3 regions of the Amorphus orientalis genome follow, and region 2 is predicted to be linked to each of the others. Evidence: predicted binding sites of a transcription regulator. Region 2 holds the regulator's gene; each other region holds the start of a gene.

What was found. Region 2 encodes LexA, which represses DNA repair genes until DNA is damaged. Its sites were predicted from a motif close to TGTTCNNNNTGTGTTCNG; they were not measured.
Positions count from the first base shown of each region.
Region 1: the regulator LexA is predicted to act here: its motif matches at 1,749-1,766, upstream of J2S73_RS17880 (DNA polymerase IV).
Region 3: the regulator LexA is predicted to act here: its motif matches at 3,881-3,898, upstream of J2S73_RS16115 (ATP-dependent helicase).

Region 1 covers NZ_JAUSUL010000004.1:199,150-204,214, reverse strand. Annotated here, with positions in the region: gene J2S73_RS17885 (HNH endonuclease) at 1-246, opposite strand, end outside; gene J2S73_RS17880 (DNA polymerase IV) at 340-1,641, opposite strand; gene J2S73_RS17875 (response regulator) at 1,775-2,146, shown strand; gene rpmG (50S ribosomal protein L33) at 2,262-2,429, opposite strand; gene J2S73_RS17865 (MFS transporter) at 2,561-3,739, opposite strand; gene J2S73_RS17860 (NUDIX hydrolase) at 3,745-4,479, opposite strand; gene J2S73_RS17855 (DUF983 domain-containing protein) at 4,476-4,934, opposite strand; gene rnr (ribonuclease R) at 4,931-5,065, opposite strand, start outside.
Region 2 covers NZ_JAUSUL010000002.1:480,124-485,188, reverse strand. Annotated here, with positions in the region: gene trpC (indole-3-glycerol phosphate synthase TrpC) at 1-284, shown strand, start outside; gene moaC (cyclic pyranopterin monophosphate synthase MoaC) at 292-783, shown strand; gene J2S73_RS10055 (molybdopterin molybdotransferase MoeA) at 780-1,988, shown strand; gene lexA (transcriptional repressor LexA) at 2,159-2,872, shown strand; gene J2S73_RS10045 (ComEC/Rec2 family competence protein) at 2,917-5,065, opposite strand, start outside.
Region 3 covers NZ_JAUSUL010000003.1:353,646-358,710, reverse strand. Annotated here, with positions in the region: gene murA (UDP-N-acetylglucosamine 1-carboxyvinyltransferase) at 62-1,351, opposite strand; gene J2S73_RS16115 (ATP-dependent helicase) at 1,495-3,861, opposite strand; gene J2S73_RS16110 (5'-methylthioadenosine/adenosylhomocysteine nucleosidase) at 4,050-4,805, shown strand; gene J2S73_RS16105 (HigA family addiction module antitoxin) at 4,833-5,065, opposite strand, start outside.

The DNA.
Region 1 (5,065 bases), on a different contig from region 2:
GAATGACCCCGGCCGAATGATCGCAAGGAACATGTCGCGTGTTTCTGGGTCAGGTTCTATTCGCTCCACCTGAGCGACAGCGTAATATCCCTTCGTATTCGGAACCTTCGTTGGTTCGTAGTAGATGACCCAATTGCCGGCAATGTCTTGGGCTGGTCGGAAATAAGTAAGCGGGAATTGGTATTGCTCGGCTGGTGTGTCGTCATAGCGCGAGTCCGAGCGGTGAATGAAAACACCATAGCCCATTCGTCCGCCCCCATCAGTTTCCGTCCATCCCCAGCAGGGCGATGTTAAAGAACTGATTCCGCGAAGCAAATTGAATTGGGTGGATCTCCGAGCTCAAGTGTGATCCTCCCCTTTCGCCCGTCCGCGGCGGTCGCTTCCAAACGTCAGGCCCAGCTCCACCGACGCCTCGCCGTAGCGGCCGCGCAGGCGGTCGACAGCCAGTTCCGCGGCGGCGCGTTTCGCCCGCTCCGGCTCCAGCAGGTCGTCCGGGTCGGCGTTGACCGCCGGTTCCAGCTCCGAGACGCCGATCCCGATCAGGCGGAACGCGCGTCCGTCGGTTTCTTTGGACAGAAGGTCGGCGCCGGTCCGGTAGATCCGGTCGGCGAGCCGGGTGGCGTCGGAGAGCTGCCGGCTACGGGTGACCGTGCGGAAATCGCGCGTCTTCAGCTTCAGCGTCACCGTGCGGCCTGCGATCTCCTGGGCCTTCAGCCGGGCGGAGACCTTTTCGCTGAGCCGGCGCAGGATCGGCGCCAGCGTCTCGAAAGCGGAGATATCGCTCTCGAATGTGGTTTCGGACGACACGCTCTTGCGATTGTCCACCGGATCGACGGGGCGGTCGTCGATGCCCCGGGCGAGCCGTCCGAGCCGCGGCCCCTGGGCGCCCAGGCGCCGCAGCAGGGTTTCCTGGGAGGCGGTCTGCAGATCCCGGATCAGGCGGAAGCCGGCCTCCCGCAGCGTCCGGTCCATGGCGGGGCCGACGCCGGGCAGCCGGTTCACCGGATCGTCGGCGAGCCGGTCCACGGCCTCCGCCTGATCGATCACGACGAAGCCGCGGGGCTTGTCGAGATCGGAGGCGTATTTGGCAAGGAACTTGTTGGGCGCGAGCCCGATCGAGACGGTGATCCCGATCTCGCTCTCAACCCGGCTGGCGAAGCGGGCGAGCACCTCCGCCGGGCGGGCGCGATGCAGCCGCTCTGTCCCGGTCAGGTCGAGAAAGGCCTCGTCGATGGAGATCGGCTGAACCAGCGGCGTCAGATCGGTCATCAGGGCCCGGATCTCGCGGGCGACGGCCGCGTACTTCGTCATGTCGGGACGGATCACCACCGCATCCGGACAGGCCTCCAGCGCCTTGAACATCGGCATGGCCGAGCGCACGCCGGAGATGCGCGCGAGATAGCAGGCGGTGGAGACGACGCCGCGCCGCCCGCCGCCGATGATCAGCGGCTTTTCGCGCAGCGACGGGTCGTCGCGCTTCTCGATGGCCGCATAGAAGGCGTCGCAGTCTACATGGGCGATCGAGAGGTCCTGGAGCGATCGGTGGGCGACCACCCGCGGGCTGCGACAGGAGGGGCAGCGAAGGGCGGCTGCGCTTTGCGCGGCAAAGCTGGTATGACAGTCGCGACACAGTCCGGGTATCGACACCGGCTCCGTCCCTTTCGAACCCGCATCGCGGCGCCCGCTACGGTTCACATCCGCCCCACGGCCTCTATCATGCGCCGGTTCGGATGCGATTCGATAGCAGCCGTTCCAGCCTTGTCCCGGGGGGTTTATGGCCAAACGCGTTCTGATCGTGGAAGACAACGAGCTCAATATGAAGCTCTTCCACGACCTTTTGGAGGCGTCGGGCTACGAGGTCGTGGAAAGCCGAAACGGCACCACGGCGATCGAGCTTGCCCGCTCGGAACGGCCGGACCTCATCATCATGGACATTCAGCTTCCCGAGGTCTCCGGCCTGGACGTCACCCGGCAGATCAAGGCGGACGACGAGCTGAAGGCGATCCCGGTGATCGCGGTCACCGCCTTCGCCATGAAGGGGGACGAGGAACGCATCCGCCAGGGCGGCTGCGAAGCCTATCTCTCCAAGCCGATCTCGGTGGACAAGTTCCTGGAAACGGTCAGCACGTTCATCAAGACGGACTGAGCCGGGGCTGCAACGCAAACGCAAAAAGCGCCGGACGGACATGCCGCGCGGCGCTTCGGGCGAATTCGGAAGATCGATCAGGTGCAGGCGGACGATGGAGCGTCCGCCGCAGGCCCTATTTGATCTTCGCTTCGCGGAACTCGACGTGCTTCTTCGCGACCGGGTCGTACTTCTTCTTCACCATCTTCTCGGTCATGGTACGCGAGTTCTTCTTGGTGACGTAGAAGAAGCCGGTGTCGGCGGTCGACACGAGGCGAATCTTGATGGTCGTGGCCTTTGCCATGTGCGGCAGTCCTCGGCGCTGGTCTGGTCTGGGACGAAGCGGCCCGGGCCGCCAGTCGGCTCCACGGGCGCGAAATTCGTGAAGGGCGAAACCTAGTCGCCGCCGCGGCAAAGTCAAGCCGCAAGTGCGCCTCACCCGGAGACGGTGGATGCCCTGCGCAAGCGGCTGCCGGCCAGCACCGCGTAGGCCAGGAAGAAGGTGCCGACGACGACGCTGAAGCCGTGCGGCGTCCACAGGTCCAGCCCCAGCCCGATCAGGGCGGGCCCGATCAGCATCCCGGCCGCGTACATCATCACCACGGCGGAATTGGCGGAGGCGAGTTCGGTGCCGGTGAAGCGCGCGCCCAGATGGGTGAGGCCGACGGTGTAGAGACCGCCGATGATGCCGCCCCAGACGAACAGGATGGCGAGCAGCAGGAGCAGGTTCGCGCTCGCCAGCGGCAGGAGCAGGGCACCGCCCACGCCGATCAGGGCGCAGAGAAACAGGATCAGCCGGCGGTCCATCCGGTCCGCCAGGAGGCCGATGGGGATCTGCGTCACCACGTTGCCCAGCGCGAGGGCGGAGACGAGCAGGGCCGCCTGGCCCTCGGAAAACCCCTGGGCAAGACCGTAGAGCGGCAGAAGCGACATGCTGCCCGATTCCACCGCGCCGAAGGCGGCGACCGCGAACACGGCTGCCGGGGCGATGAGCACGAAGGAGAGGACGTTGGTGGTCGGCCGGTCCAGGCCCGTCGGCGACTGATCGGCAACCACCGCCATCGGGACGACGGCTGCCAGAAAGACCCCCGAGCCGATCAGAAACGGCAGGATACCGCTCGATCCGACCAGTCCGAGCACGGCCGGGCCGGCGGCGAATCCGATGGAGAGCACCGTCGCGTAAATGCCGATGGCGAGGCCGCGCTTGCCCTCCGGCGCGAGCGCGTTGATCCAGAACTCGCAGACGGCGAAGGCGGCCGTGGCGCAGGCATAGAAGACGAAGCGCAGCGGAAACCACGCCCAGAATTCGGTGAGGAGATAGAACAGCGGAAACAGCACCGCCATCAGGGCGAAGGCCACGAGCGCCACCCGCGACGCGCCGGCGAAGCTGACGAGGGCCGGGATAAGCAGCGGCACCGTCAGCGAGGCGATGCCGCCCACCGCGGAATTCACGCCGATCATGGTCGTGCTGACGCCGCGGTCTTCCAGCACCAGCGACAGGAGCGGCATGCCGAGACTGATCGACATGCCGACGGCGGTCATCGAGATGATGGCCGCGATCACCGCCCGCCACGAGCCGCCATCGGGAACCGTCGCGCCCGTCTCCGGTGTCATGGCGGTCAGACGACCTCTCGGATGAAGCCCTTGCCGCGCCAGCGATAGAACGAGATCGGAACGACCTGTTTCAGGTCGGGATCGGTCTTCAGCCGCTCCCGGAGTTCGTCGATGACCACGGTGGTGACTGTTGGCATGTCCAGGTCGGCGATATCCTCAAGCGGCACCCACTGGACCTCCTCCAGCTCGCCGGAGGGTCCGACATTGTCGGGCAGATGATCGACGATCCGGTCGGCCGAAATCGCGAAGAAGCGCGTGTCGAACCGGCGTGGACGCCGCGGCGGGGTGATCGCGCGCGCCACGAGCCGGAACGGGGCGAGGTCGGGGAGCAGCGACCGTTCGGCGAAGGCCGCCCAGTCGTCGCCCGCGGGCTTGCGGTCGGCCTTGGCGCCGATGAAGAGACCCGCCTCCTCGTAGGTTTCCCGGATGGCGGTGACGGCGAGGGCACGGGCACGGGCCGCCGATTTCGGTGACCGCATCTTCGCCATCACCTGATCCCGGGTGGCGTCGTCATAGTCGCTGGCCACGGGAATGCGGGAATCGGCCGGATCGACGCGCCCGCCGGGGAACACGAACTTGCCCGGCATGAAGGCGTGGCCCATGTGGCGCTTGCCCATGAGGACGCGGGTGGTTTTTCCGGAGCGGTCCAGGATCAGCAGCGTCGCGGCGTCTTTGGGACGCCGGTTCGGATTGTCCATCGCCCGCTCGGTCGCCGTCAGACGCGCCGAGAAGTCCGTCACTGGCGCGCCTCTGCGGCCGGATCCGGAATAGGGCCTTCCGGTGGCGCGTTGGGATCGAAGCCGTGCATGTGGAGCGCCCACTGATAGGCGACCAGCGCGCCCTTGATCGGGCGCAGAAGCGCAAGACAGGAAATCAGGGTGAGCGGACCCCAGAGCAGCGCGTGGGCCCACATCGGAGGCTGGAACGCGACCTCGACCGATAGCACCAGGCTCACGATGACGTGGCCCACGATCACGATGGTGAAATAGGGCGGCGCGTCGTCGGCGCGGTGGTGGAAGAGTTCCTCGCCGCAGGACGGGCAGTGGTCGCGCACGGTCAGGTAGCCCTGAAACATCGATCCGACGCCGCAGGCCGGGCAACGGCACTTGGCTCCCCGCAGCATGGCCGGAAGAACCGGGCGCTCGGGAAGTTCCTCGGGCAGCGTGCCGAACGTGGAGTGGGACTGCGATGTCATGCGCGAACCTTTCGTCGTCCCTTGGGCGGGCCGGTCCGCTTGCGAGCGCTTGCGGCCGGCTTCTTCGTGCGAGACTTCGACCCTTGATAGCGGCCTTCGCCCAGAAGCTCAAACCGTAGCGCGCCGGCGAA
Region 2 (5,065 bases):
CCATCGAGATTCCGGCCGTCCTGATCGGCGTGAACAACCGCAACCTCAAGACCTTCGAGACCTCGCTGGAGACCTCCGAGCGGCTCGCCCCGCACATTCCGGGCAACCGGCTCCTGGTCGCCGAATCCGGCATCAACTCCGTCGACGACGTCTCCCGGCTTTCCCGGGCCGGCTTCGATGCGTTCCTGGTCGGCGAGAGCCTGATGCGGCAGGACGATATCGAGACCGCCACGCGCGACCTGATCGCCGTGGATGCCCTGCGCACCGACGCCGCGGCCCAGTAGGCCGGTCATGTCGGGCGGCTCCCTCACCCATCTCGACGAGACCGGGGCGGCCCGCATGGTGGACGTCTCCGAAAAGGACGTCACCCGGCGCGAGGCCGTCGCCACCGGAAACGTCACCATGCGCGCGGAGACGCTCGAGGCGATCCTGGCCGGCCAGATCAAGAAGGGCGACGTGTTTGCCACAGCGCGCATCGCCGGCATCATGGCCGCCAAGCGGACCCACGACCTGATCCCGCTGTGCCATCCGCTGCCGGTCTCCTCGGTGAAGGTGGAGATCGAACCCGACCGGAACCTGCCCGGCCTGACCGTCACGGCGACGGTCGGCGTCGACAGCAAGACCGGCGTGGAGATGGAAGCGCTGACGGCGGCGAGCGTTGCCTGCCTGACCATCTACGACATGGCCAAGGCCGTGGAGCGCGGCATGGTCGTCGGCGACATCCGTCTGCTTGCCAAGTCGGGCGGGCGATCCGGCGACTGGCAGGCCGGAGCCGCCGAATGAGCCTGCTGCCGGTCGCACACGCGCGGGCGCGGGTGCTCGACGGAGCCGACCGCCTCGGCATCGAGACCGTGTCCCTGGCGGACGCGGGCGGCCGTGTTCTCGCCGCGGACCTCGCCGCCACCCGGTCGCAGCCGCCCTTCCCCGCCTCCGCCATGGACGGCTATGCCGTGCGCGCCGACGATGCCCGCGTGGCCGGTGCCCGTCTGAGGGTCGCAGGCGTTTCCGCGGCCGGACGCCGCTATCCCGGCACGCTCGCCCCCGGAGAAGCCGTCCGGATCTTCACCGGCGCGCCGGTTCCCGAAGGCGCCGAAACCATCCTGATCCAGGAAAACGCGGAGCGGATCGACGAGGAGACCGTGGAGGTTGCCGTTCCCGTCGAGCCCGGCCGGCACATTCGCGCGGCCGGCCTGGATTTCGAGGAAGGGCAGCCTCTTCTGACCGCCGGAACGCGGCTCGGCGTCCGCCACATCGCGCTTGCCGCCGCTATGAACCATCCCGAGCTTCCGGTCGCCCGGCGTCCGCGGGTCGCGCTGATCGCCACCGGGGACGAACTCGTCCCGCCCGGCGCTGTCCCCGGTCCGGACCAGATCGTCGCCTCGAACACCCCGGCGCTGGCCGCGATGATTGCGGCCGCTGGCGGCGAGCCCCTCGATCTCGGGATCGTCCCCGACGCACGGGAAGCCACCGCCGATGCCCTCGCCAGGGCAAGGGCGAGCGGCGCGGACGTGATCGTCACCCTCGGCGGCGCCTCGGTCGGCGAGCACGATCTGGTCAAACAGGCGTTCGGCGACGTCGGCATGGAGCTCGGCTTCTGGAAGATCGCCATGCGGCCCGGAAAGCCGCTGATCTTCGGCCGGCTGAGCGATCTCAGGGTGCTCGGACTTCCGGGTAACCCGGTCTCCAGCCTGGTCTGCGCCCTTCTGTTCCTGACGCCGCTTCTGCGAGCCCTTCAGGGCGACACCGATCCCGGACCGTGGTTCGAGCCCGCGGTCCTAGCCTCGGACATGCCGGCCAACGGCGACCGAGAGGACTATGTCCGCGCCCGGGTGGCGGAAAGCCCGACCGGGCCCCCGCTGGTGGAGCCGTTCTCCGTGCAGGACTCATCGATGCTCTCCACCCTCGCCGTTGCGAAGGCGCTCCTGGTCCGTCCAGCCCACGCGCCCGACGCCCGCGCCGGCGAGACCTGCCGGATCATCCGGCTCTGACACCGTCGGACACACTGCCCGCCACACCGTGGCCTTACACTGTTCTCCGTTTCCACCTTCCATCGGGTAACCGGCCATTAACCCTTGCGGAACACATATGGAACGCGTAGTGTTCGTTCCTGATTTGTACGCATTTGCGATGCGCCGGACCGAGGGGTGGGGCCGAAGACATGTTGACCCGCAAGCAACACGAACTCCTGATGTTCATCCATGAGCGACTGAAGGAGACCGGGGTCCCGCCGTCGTTCGACGAGATGAAGGAAGCGCTCGACCTGCGCTCCAAGTCCGGCATTCACCGGCTGATCACGGCGCTCGAAGAGCGTGGCTTCATCCGGCGCCTGCCGAACCGCGCACGGGCACTGGAAGTGCTGCGGCTTCCCGAGTCGGCCAATGCCGGCCTTGCCGGCCCGCGCACCAAAGGCTTCGCGCCGGAAGTGATCGAGGGCTCGCGCGGCAAGGCGCCGCCGGTCCCCGCCCGGGAGCCCGAGCCCGCGGAGATCGCCGGCCTGACCGTCCCCGTGATGGGCCGCATTGCTGCCGGCGTTCCGATCGCCGCCATCCAGACCGAAAGCCATCAGATCACCGTCCCGGCCGACCTCGTTGGCGGCGGAGAACACTTCGCGCTGGAGGTCCGTGGCGATTCCATGATCGAGGCAGGCATCCTCGACGGCGACACGGTGCTGATCAAACGGTCCGACACTGCCGACAGCGGCGACATCGTTGTGGCGCTCGTCGACGATGAGGAAGCCACGCTGAAGCGGCTGCGGCGCAAGGGCGGGTCCATCGCGCTGGAAGCGGCCAATCCGGCCTATGAGACGCGGATTTTCGGACCCGATCGGGTGCGCATCCAGGGCAAGCTCGTCGCCCTGTTCCGCAGCTATTGAGCGGTTTCGGGCCGAACGGACACCGGCGGTCTTCCAGAACCGCGTTATCTCCTGATCACAGGTCGTGCGCTCCACGGTCGCGGCACCGGCGGGCGGGCCCGCTCGATCCGGTATCCGGGCGGATCCTTTATGCGAAAGAGCGCGAGAGCACCCTGCTCCATCAGCATGTGACGGTCGATCACCAGCCGAGGCCCCTCGCACCCGGCGGGACGGGTGTGGCGTGTCACCAGGATCTCCGCCCTGCGGCAATCCAATAGAAATGCCTGGGACTGCTCCACGAAGGCGATCCGGCGGCCACCGATGTCGCCGGGACCGCGGGCAATCGGCAGCGTGCAGCCGAACGGGTCGCAGCTGACGCCGGCGCGCACCGTGACGTCTTCCAGAGGACGCGGATCGCCGTCGGCCCTGAGCCACATCGCGGCCGCGAAATCCCCGCCCCGTGCCGTCGCGATTGTCAGGCGACCGTCGGTGCCGCGGGCAGCGACCGTGCGGCCGTCGTCGGAGACCAGGATATCCGGACGGGCGGCTGCAGGCGTCAATGCCAGCCCGGCCAGGACCAGCGGCAGGCCGAGAACCCGCCAGCGGGCCGTCCAGAGCGCGAGCCAGAGCAGTCCGGCCGCCATCAGAAGCACCGCTGCCGCGGGCATGCGGCCCACATGGCCGGCATCGCCGCCCAGGGACGCGACCCGTTTGGCGACGGCCACGACCCCGTCCAGGCCCCAGCCCATCGCAGCGAGCGGGACCGGGTCGACACCGAGCGGCATCACCGCCACCGACAGCACCCCCATGGGCATCACGATCAGGGTCACGAGCGGCATGGCCAGAAGGTTGCCGAGAAGGCCGAACACGGCGATCCGCTGAAAATGGAAGGCGCCGATCGGGCCGGTCGCGAGACCGGCGATCAGGGAGGTCAGCGCCAGGCCTGCGATCCAGAGGGCAGCCAGCCGCAGCACCCGAAGAACCGGGCCGCGTCGGGGCGGAGGCCGGTCGGCCCGCTCGCGCGAGGCCAGATACTCGTAGCCGGCGACCAGCGCGATGACGGCCGCGAACGACATCTGGAAGCCCGGCGATACGACGGCGGCCGGGTCGAACAGCATGATCGCAAGCGCGGCCACGGCGACCGAGCGCAGGGTCAGGGCCGGCCGGTCGGCGAGCACCGCCACGAGCGCCACGGCGAGCATCACGAAGGCCCGTATGGTCGCCACCGCCCCGCCGGAGACGATCAGATAGAACAGCCCTGCCGCGAGCGCCGCTGCCGCCGCCCATTTCTTGATCGGATAGCGCAGCGCGACCGGCGGTATGGCGGCAAGGCTCAGCCTCAGCACGGCGAACACGGTGCCGGCCACCAGCGCCATGTGCAGCCCGGAAATCGCCAGGATGTGGCCGAGCCCGGACGCCCGCAAGGCCTCCTGTGTCGATTCGGGTATGCCGCCGCGATCGCCGACCAGGAGAGTGGCGGCCAGTTCCCCGTTCTCGCCGGGAAGGGCGGCGCGCAGCCGCCCGGCAATCCGCTCGCGCACCCCCGCGACCGCTGCCTTGGCACGAAGCAGGAGCGGCGGCGGCCCGAGATCGGCCGGGCGCGGCTGGCCATAGGAAAAACCGGTCCCGCCGATCCGCTGGAAGAACAGGCTGCGGGCGCCGTCGTAGGCGCCCGGCGCCACAGGCCCCCGCGGCGGCGCCAGCCTGACCAGAGCCGTCAGCCCTTCGCCGACGTCGAGCGGGTCCTCCCGTCCCCGGCTGGTGAAGCGCACGCGCGCCGGCGTCTCGGCGGGGTCGAGCCGCGACAGGCTTTCGACCCGGACCACGTAGCGCACGGCTCCGTCCGGCCGGGGCTCGCGCCGTTCCACGAACCCGGTCAGGGTATGGGTGCCTTCCCAGCCCAGAACAGGCGCCGCGACCCGGGCCGTCTGGCCCGCCGCCGCCGCAACCCCGAAGGCAACCGATGCTGCCATCGCCAGCGCCGCGAACACCGGCGGTCGGCGGCGGCTGGCCATCGCTCCGGCCACGAGCGCCCCGGCGAGCGCAAGCATCGTCGGCCAGTGCGGCTCGCGGGGAAGCGCGAAATAGACCGCCACCCCGACGGCCACGGCGACCGGCAGCCACAGGACGCCCCGGCCCCGGTCGAGATCCAGGTGAAGACAGTCCGACAGCCATTCCGCGCATCGCCCCGGCAGGGCACCGAGCGCGGCGAAG
Region 3 (5,065 bases), on a different contig from region 2:
CGACGCAACGTCGGCGGTGGCCGCAAGCGGCCGGCGGGCCGGACCGGAAGGCGCGCGGGCGTCAGCCCGAGATCCGTTCGATGTCGGCACCGCAGCGGCCGAGCTTGTCTTCCAGGCGCTCGAACCCCCGGTCGAGATGATAAACGCGGTTGATCGTGGTCTCGCCTTCGGCGGCGAGGCCCGCGATCACCAGCGACACGGATGCCCTGAGGTCCGTCGCCATCACCGGGGCGCCGCGCAGGGATTCGACGCCCTCCACGGTGGCCACCTGGCCGTCGAGATGGATCTTGGCGCCGAGCCGGGCGAGTTCCTGCACGTGCATGAACCGGTTCTCGAAGATCGTCTCGGTGATGTGCGAGGTGCCCTTCGCCCGGGTCATGAGGGCCATGAACTGGGCCTGGAGATCGGTCGGGAAGCCCGGGAACGGTTCCGTGCTGACGTCGACGGCGGTGATCCCGGCGCCGTTGCGGCGCACGCGGATGCCACGATTGGTGGCGGTGATCTCGGCACCGGCCTGTTCCAGGATCGCCAGCGGCGCCGACAGGAGATCGGCCCGGGCGTGGTCCAGGGTCACGTCGCCGCCGGTCATGGCCACGGCCATGGCATAGGTGCCGGTCTCGATCCGGTCCGGGAGAACCCGGTGGCGGGCGCCGGACAGCCGGTCGACGCCCTGGATCACGATCTCCGAGGTGCCGGCGCCCTCGATCTTCGCGCCCATCGCGGTCAGGCACTGGGCGAGGTCGACGATCTCCGGTTCGCGCGCCGCGTTGGACAGCACCGTTTCGCCCTTGGCCAGGCTCGCCGCCATCATCAGCGTGTGGGTCGCGCCCACGGACACGCCGGGAAAGGCGATGTGGGCGCCCCTGAGCCCGTTCGGCGCCTTGGCGATCGCGTAGCCCTGATCGATCTCGATCTCGGCGCCGAGCTTCTGCAGACCCTCGATGAAGAAATCCACCGGACGTGTGCCGATGGCGCAGCCGCCGGGCAGGGAGACCCGTGCAACGCCCATGCGCGCGACCAGAGGGCCGATCACCCAGAAGCTCGCCCGCATGGTGGAGACCAGCTCGTAGGGGGCCGTGGTGTCGACGATGGCACGGGCGCAGAGGTGAACGGTCTGGCCGGACATGCCGTCCTGGCCGGCGCGCTTGCCTTCCACGGACCAGTCGACGCCGTGATTGGACAGGATATGGAACAGCTGGTGGACGTCGCGCAGGCGCGGCACGTTTTCCAGCGTCAGCGTCTCGTCGGTGAGCAGGCTCGCGATCATCAGGGGGAGCGCGGCGTTCTTGGCGCCGGAGATCGGGATCGTGCCATTCAGCGGCGAGCCGCCCCTGAGCCGAATGCGATCCATGTCTCTCACCCCTTCGTTGAAACGCCCCCGCGCCGCGAAGGCCAACGGAACTAGACTACACCCGTCGCTCGCGCAAGCCGACCGGCGGAACCAATGGTGGACGGCCGACGGCGCCTCGACCCGTCCGGGTGTCGTGAGCCGGCTCAGGTCTTCTGAACAAAAGAATCCAGCACGCGCTTGCGGCCGGCCTTGTCGAAATCGACGGTGAGCTTGTTGCCCTCGACCGCGGACACCGTTCCGTTGCCGAATTTCTGGTGAAAGACCCGGGCGCCGATGGCGAAGGCGGGTTCATGATCCGCGACGCTTTTCGCGACCAGCTCGCCCTCGATGGTCATCGGCTCGCGGGACCGCTGGGCGCCGCCGGCCTTGCGCCGCTGGGCCCGCTCCCAGCCGGGGGTGGAATAGGTGGAGGAGAACGGCTCGACCCGGTCGAAGCGGCTCTCGCCGTAGCCCCCGTAGCCGCCGTATCCGCCCTGTTCGCGGACCTCGACATGGGCTTCCGGCAGTTCGTCGAGGAAGCGCGACGGCACGGTCGACTGCCACATGCCGTGGACGCGCCGGTTGACCGCGAACCAGACGAAGATGCGTTGGCGCGCCCGCGTCAGGCCGACATAGGCGAGACGGCGCTCTTCTTCGAGACCCGCCTGGCCGCTCTCGTCGACGGCGCGCTGGTGGGGAAACAGGCCTTCCTCCCAGCCGGGCAGGAAGACGGTGTCGAACTCGAGCCCCTTGGCGGCGTGGAGCGTCATGATGGTGACCGCTTCGGAGCCGGCATCGTTCTCGGTGTCCATCACCAGCGAGATGTGCTCGAGGAAGCTGGCCATGGATTCGAAGTCGTCCATCGCCCGGACGAGTTCCTTGAGGTTTTCCAGCCGGCCGGGCGCATCCGCCGATCGGTCCATCCGCCACATCTCGGTGTAGCCGGACTCGTCCAGGACGATCTCCGCCAGCTCGGTGTGGGTGAGCCGGTCGAGTTCGGAGCGCCAGCGGCCGAACGAGGCGAGCAGATCCTTCAGCGCCGTGCGCGTCTTCGGCTTCAGCTCTTCCGTCTGGGTCAGCTCGATCGCCGCCTGGAACAGCGGGATCTGGCGGGCGCGGGCGGTGTCGTGCAGCGTCTTCACCGCCACCTCGCCGATCGCCCGTTTCGGCGTGTTGATGATCCGCTCGAAGGCGAGATCGTCGGCCGGCTGCACGATAACGCGGAAATAGGCCAGGGCGTCGCGGATTTCCCGGCGCTCGTAGAAGCGCGGACCGCCGATGACCCGATAGGGCAGGCCGAGGGTGACGAACCGGTCCTCGAACTCGCGCATCTGGAACGAGGCCCGCACCAGGATCGCCATCTCGTCCAGCGACTTGCCCTTGCGCTGGAGGGATTCGATCTCCTCGCCGATGGCCCGGGCCTCTTCTTCGGAATCCCAGGCCGAGGCGACGGTCAGCTTTTCCGCGTCGTGATCCTCGTGCTCGGTGAACAGCGTCTTCCCGAGACGGCCCTCGTTGTGGCCGATCAGGTGCGAGGCGGCGGCCAGGATCGGTCCGGTCGAGCGGTAGTTGCGCTCCAGCCGGATGACGGCGGCACCCGGAAAGTCCTGTTCGAAGCGCAGGATGTTGTCGACTTCCGCGCCACGCCAGCCATAGATCGACTGGTCGTCGTCGCCGACCACGCAGAGGTTCCGGTTGCCCTGGGCGAGCAGGCGCAGCCAGAGATACTGGGCGACGTTGGTGTCCTGATACTCGTCCACCAGCATGTAGCGGAAGCGCTCCTGGTAGGAAGCGAGCACGTCCGGGTGGCTGCGGAAGATGTGGATCGGCTCCATCAGGAGATCGCCGAAATCGACGGCGTTCAGCACCCTCAGGCGCTCCTGATAGGCCTTGTAGAGGTCCGCGCCGCGGCCGTTGGCGAAGGCACGCGCCTCGCCCAGCGGCACCGCGTCGGGCGTGAGGCCGCGGTTCTTCCAGCCGTCGATGAGCGAATGCATCTGACGGGCGGGCCAGCGCTTGTCGTCGAGACCTTCGGCCTGGATGATCTGCTTGCACAGACGGATCTGGTCGTCGGCATCCAGAATGGTGAAGTCGGACCTCAGGCCGGACAGCTCCGCGTGCCGGCGCAGGATCCGGGTGCCGATGGCGTGGAACGTCCCGAGCCAGGCCATGCCCTCGGCCGACGGGCCGACCAGTCCGGAGATCCGCTCCTTCATCTCGCGCGCGGCCTTGTTGGTGAAGGTCACCGCGAGGATCTCGCCCGGCCGGGCGCGTCCGGTGGCGAGGATATGGGCGATGCGGGTGGTCAGGACGCGCGTCTTGCCGGTGCCGGCGCCGGCGAGCACCAGGACCGGACCGTCCACGGTTTCCACCGCGCGGCGCTGTTCCGGGTTGAGCTTGTCGAGATAGGGCGAGGGCCGCCCGCCGCCCAGCGCGCGCGCGGCAATGCCGCCCGCCCGGGGACCCGGGGCGGACGTCTCCTCAAAGCCCGTGATCGCGGGCATGGCCGAGCCGTCGGTGGAGCGAATCATTCCGTGATCCTGATCCGAATGGAACAATCCGGCAACAGCGGGGGCGCCGCGGGTGCCGTCCTGCTCCACAACATGGGTCCGGAACCGGCCGAAAGAAGGGTGCCGGACCAGCCGGCGCGGCGGACGGCTTGCGGCTGCCGTTCGGGTTTGCCTTTGATGGGCGCGATTTTTCTCCCGGAGGCCTGCCCATGACCATCGCCATCCAGTGCGCCATCCCCCAGGAGCTCGCCGTGCTGCGGGCCGAGCTCGACTGCCGCGACAGCGTCGAGATCGCGCATCTGCGGTTCGATCACGGAACGCTGTTCGGCCGGGACGTGGTGCTGGTCGGAACCGGTATCGGGAAGGTGAACACGGCGATGGTGGCGACCCTTCTGATCGACCGGTTCAAGGCGACGACGATCGTGTTTTCCGGCGTGGCCGGCGGGCTGGATCCGGATCTCGCCATCGGCGATGTCGTCATCGCCGAAAAGCTGCTGCAGCACGATTTCGGCTGGTTCGAGGCCGAGGAACTCAAGGTCTATCAGGCCGGCCACCTGCCGTTCTTCAATGCCACCGAGAAATTCGGCTTCGATCTGAAGTCCGCCACGCGAGCCCGGATCGCGTCCGCGCTGGAGGGCATCGAGCTGCCGGCGATGAAGGCGGAGGCGTCCGGCGGCGCACCGCGGGCGCCGAAAGTGGTGTTCGGCACGGTACTGTCCGGCGATCAGTACGTGAACTGCGAGACCACCCGCGGGCGGCTGTTCCAGACCCACGGCGGACGCGCCGTGGAGATGGAAGGAGCAGCACTCGCCCAGGTGGCGGAAATGCACGACGTCGAGTGGGTCGTGGTGCGCGCGCTCTCCGACCTCGCCGGCACGGAATCCCGGTTCGATTTCAATGACTTCGTCGACGCGGTCTCGGCCTCGTCGGCCAGGATCATGGAACGGATCCTGCCGGTGCTGTAAACCGGCGGGACCGGGGCGGCGCCCCTGTCAGGCCGCGTCGAGCCGCCTCAGTCCCTTGGCAGGGTTGTCCGGCGCGCTGCGGAGGCGGGCGAGATCGAACGCCGCCTGCATGCGCAGCCAGTGATCAGCAGTCGAGCCGAGCACGGCTTCCAGGCGGAGCGCCATTTCCGGGGAGATCGCGCTCTCGCCCTTGATGACCCGATAGAGCTGCGACCGGGTCACTCCGAGTGCCTTCGCTCCGTCCGCCACACTCAGCCCGA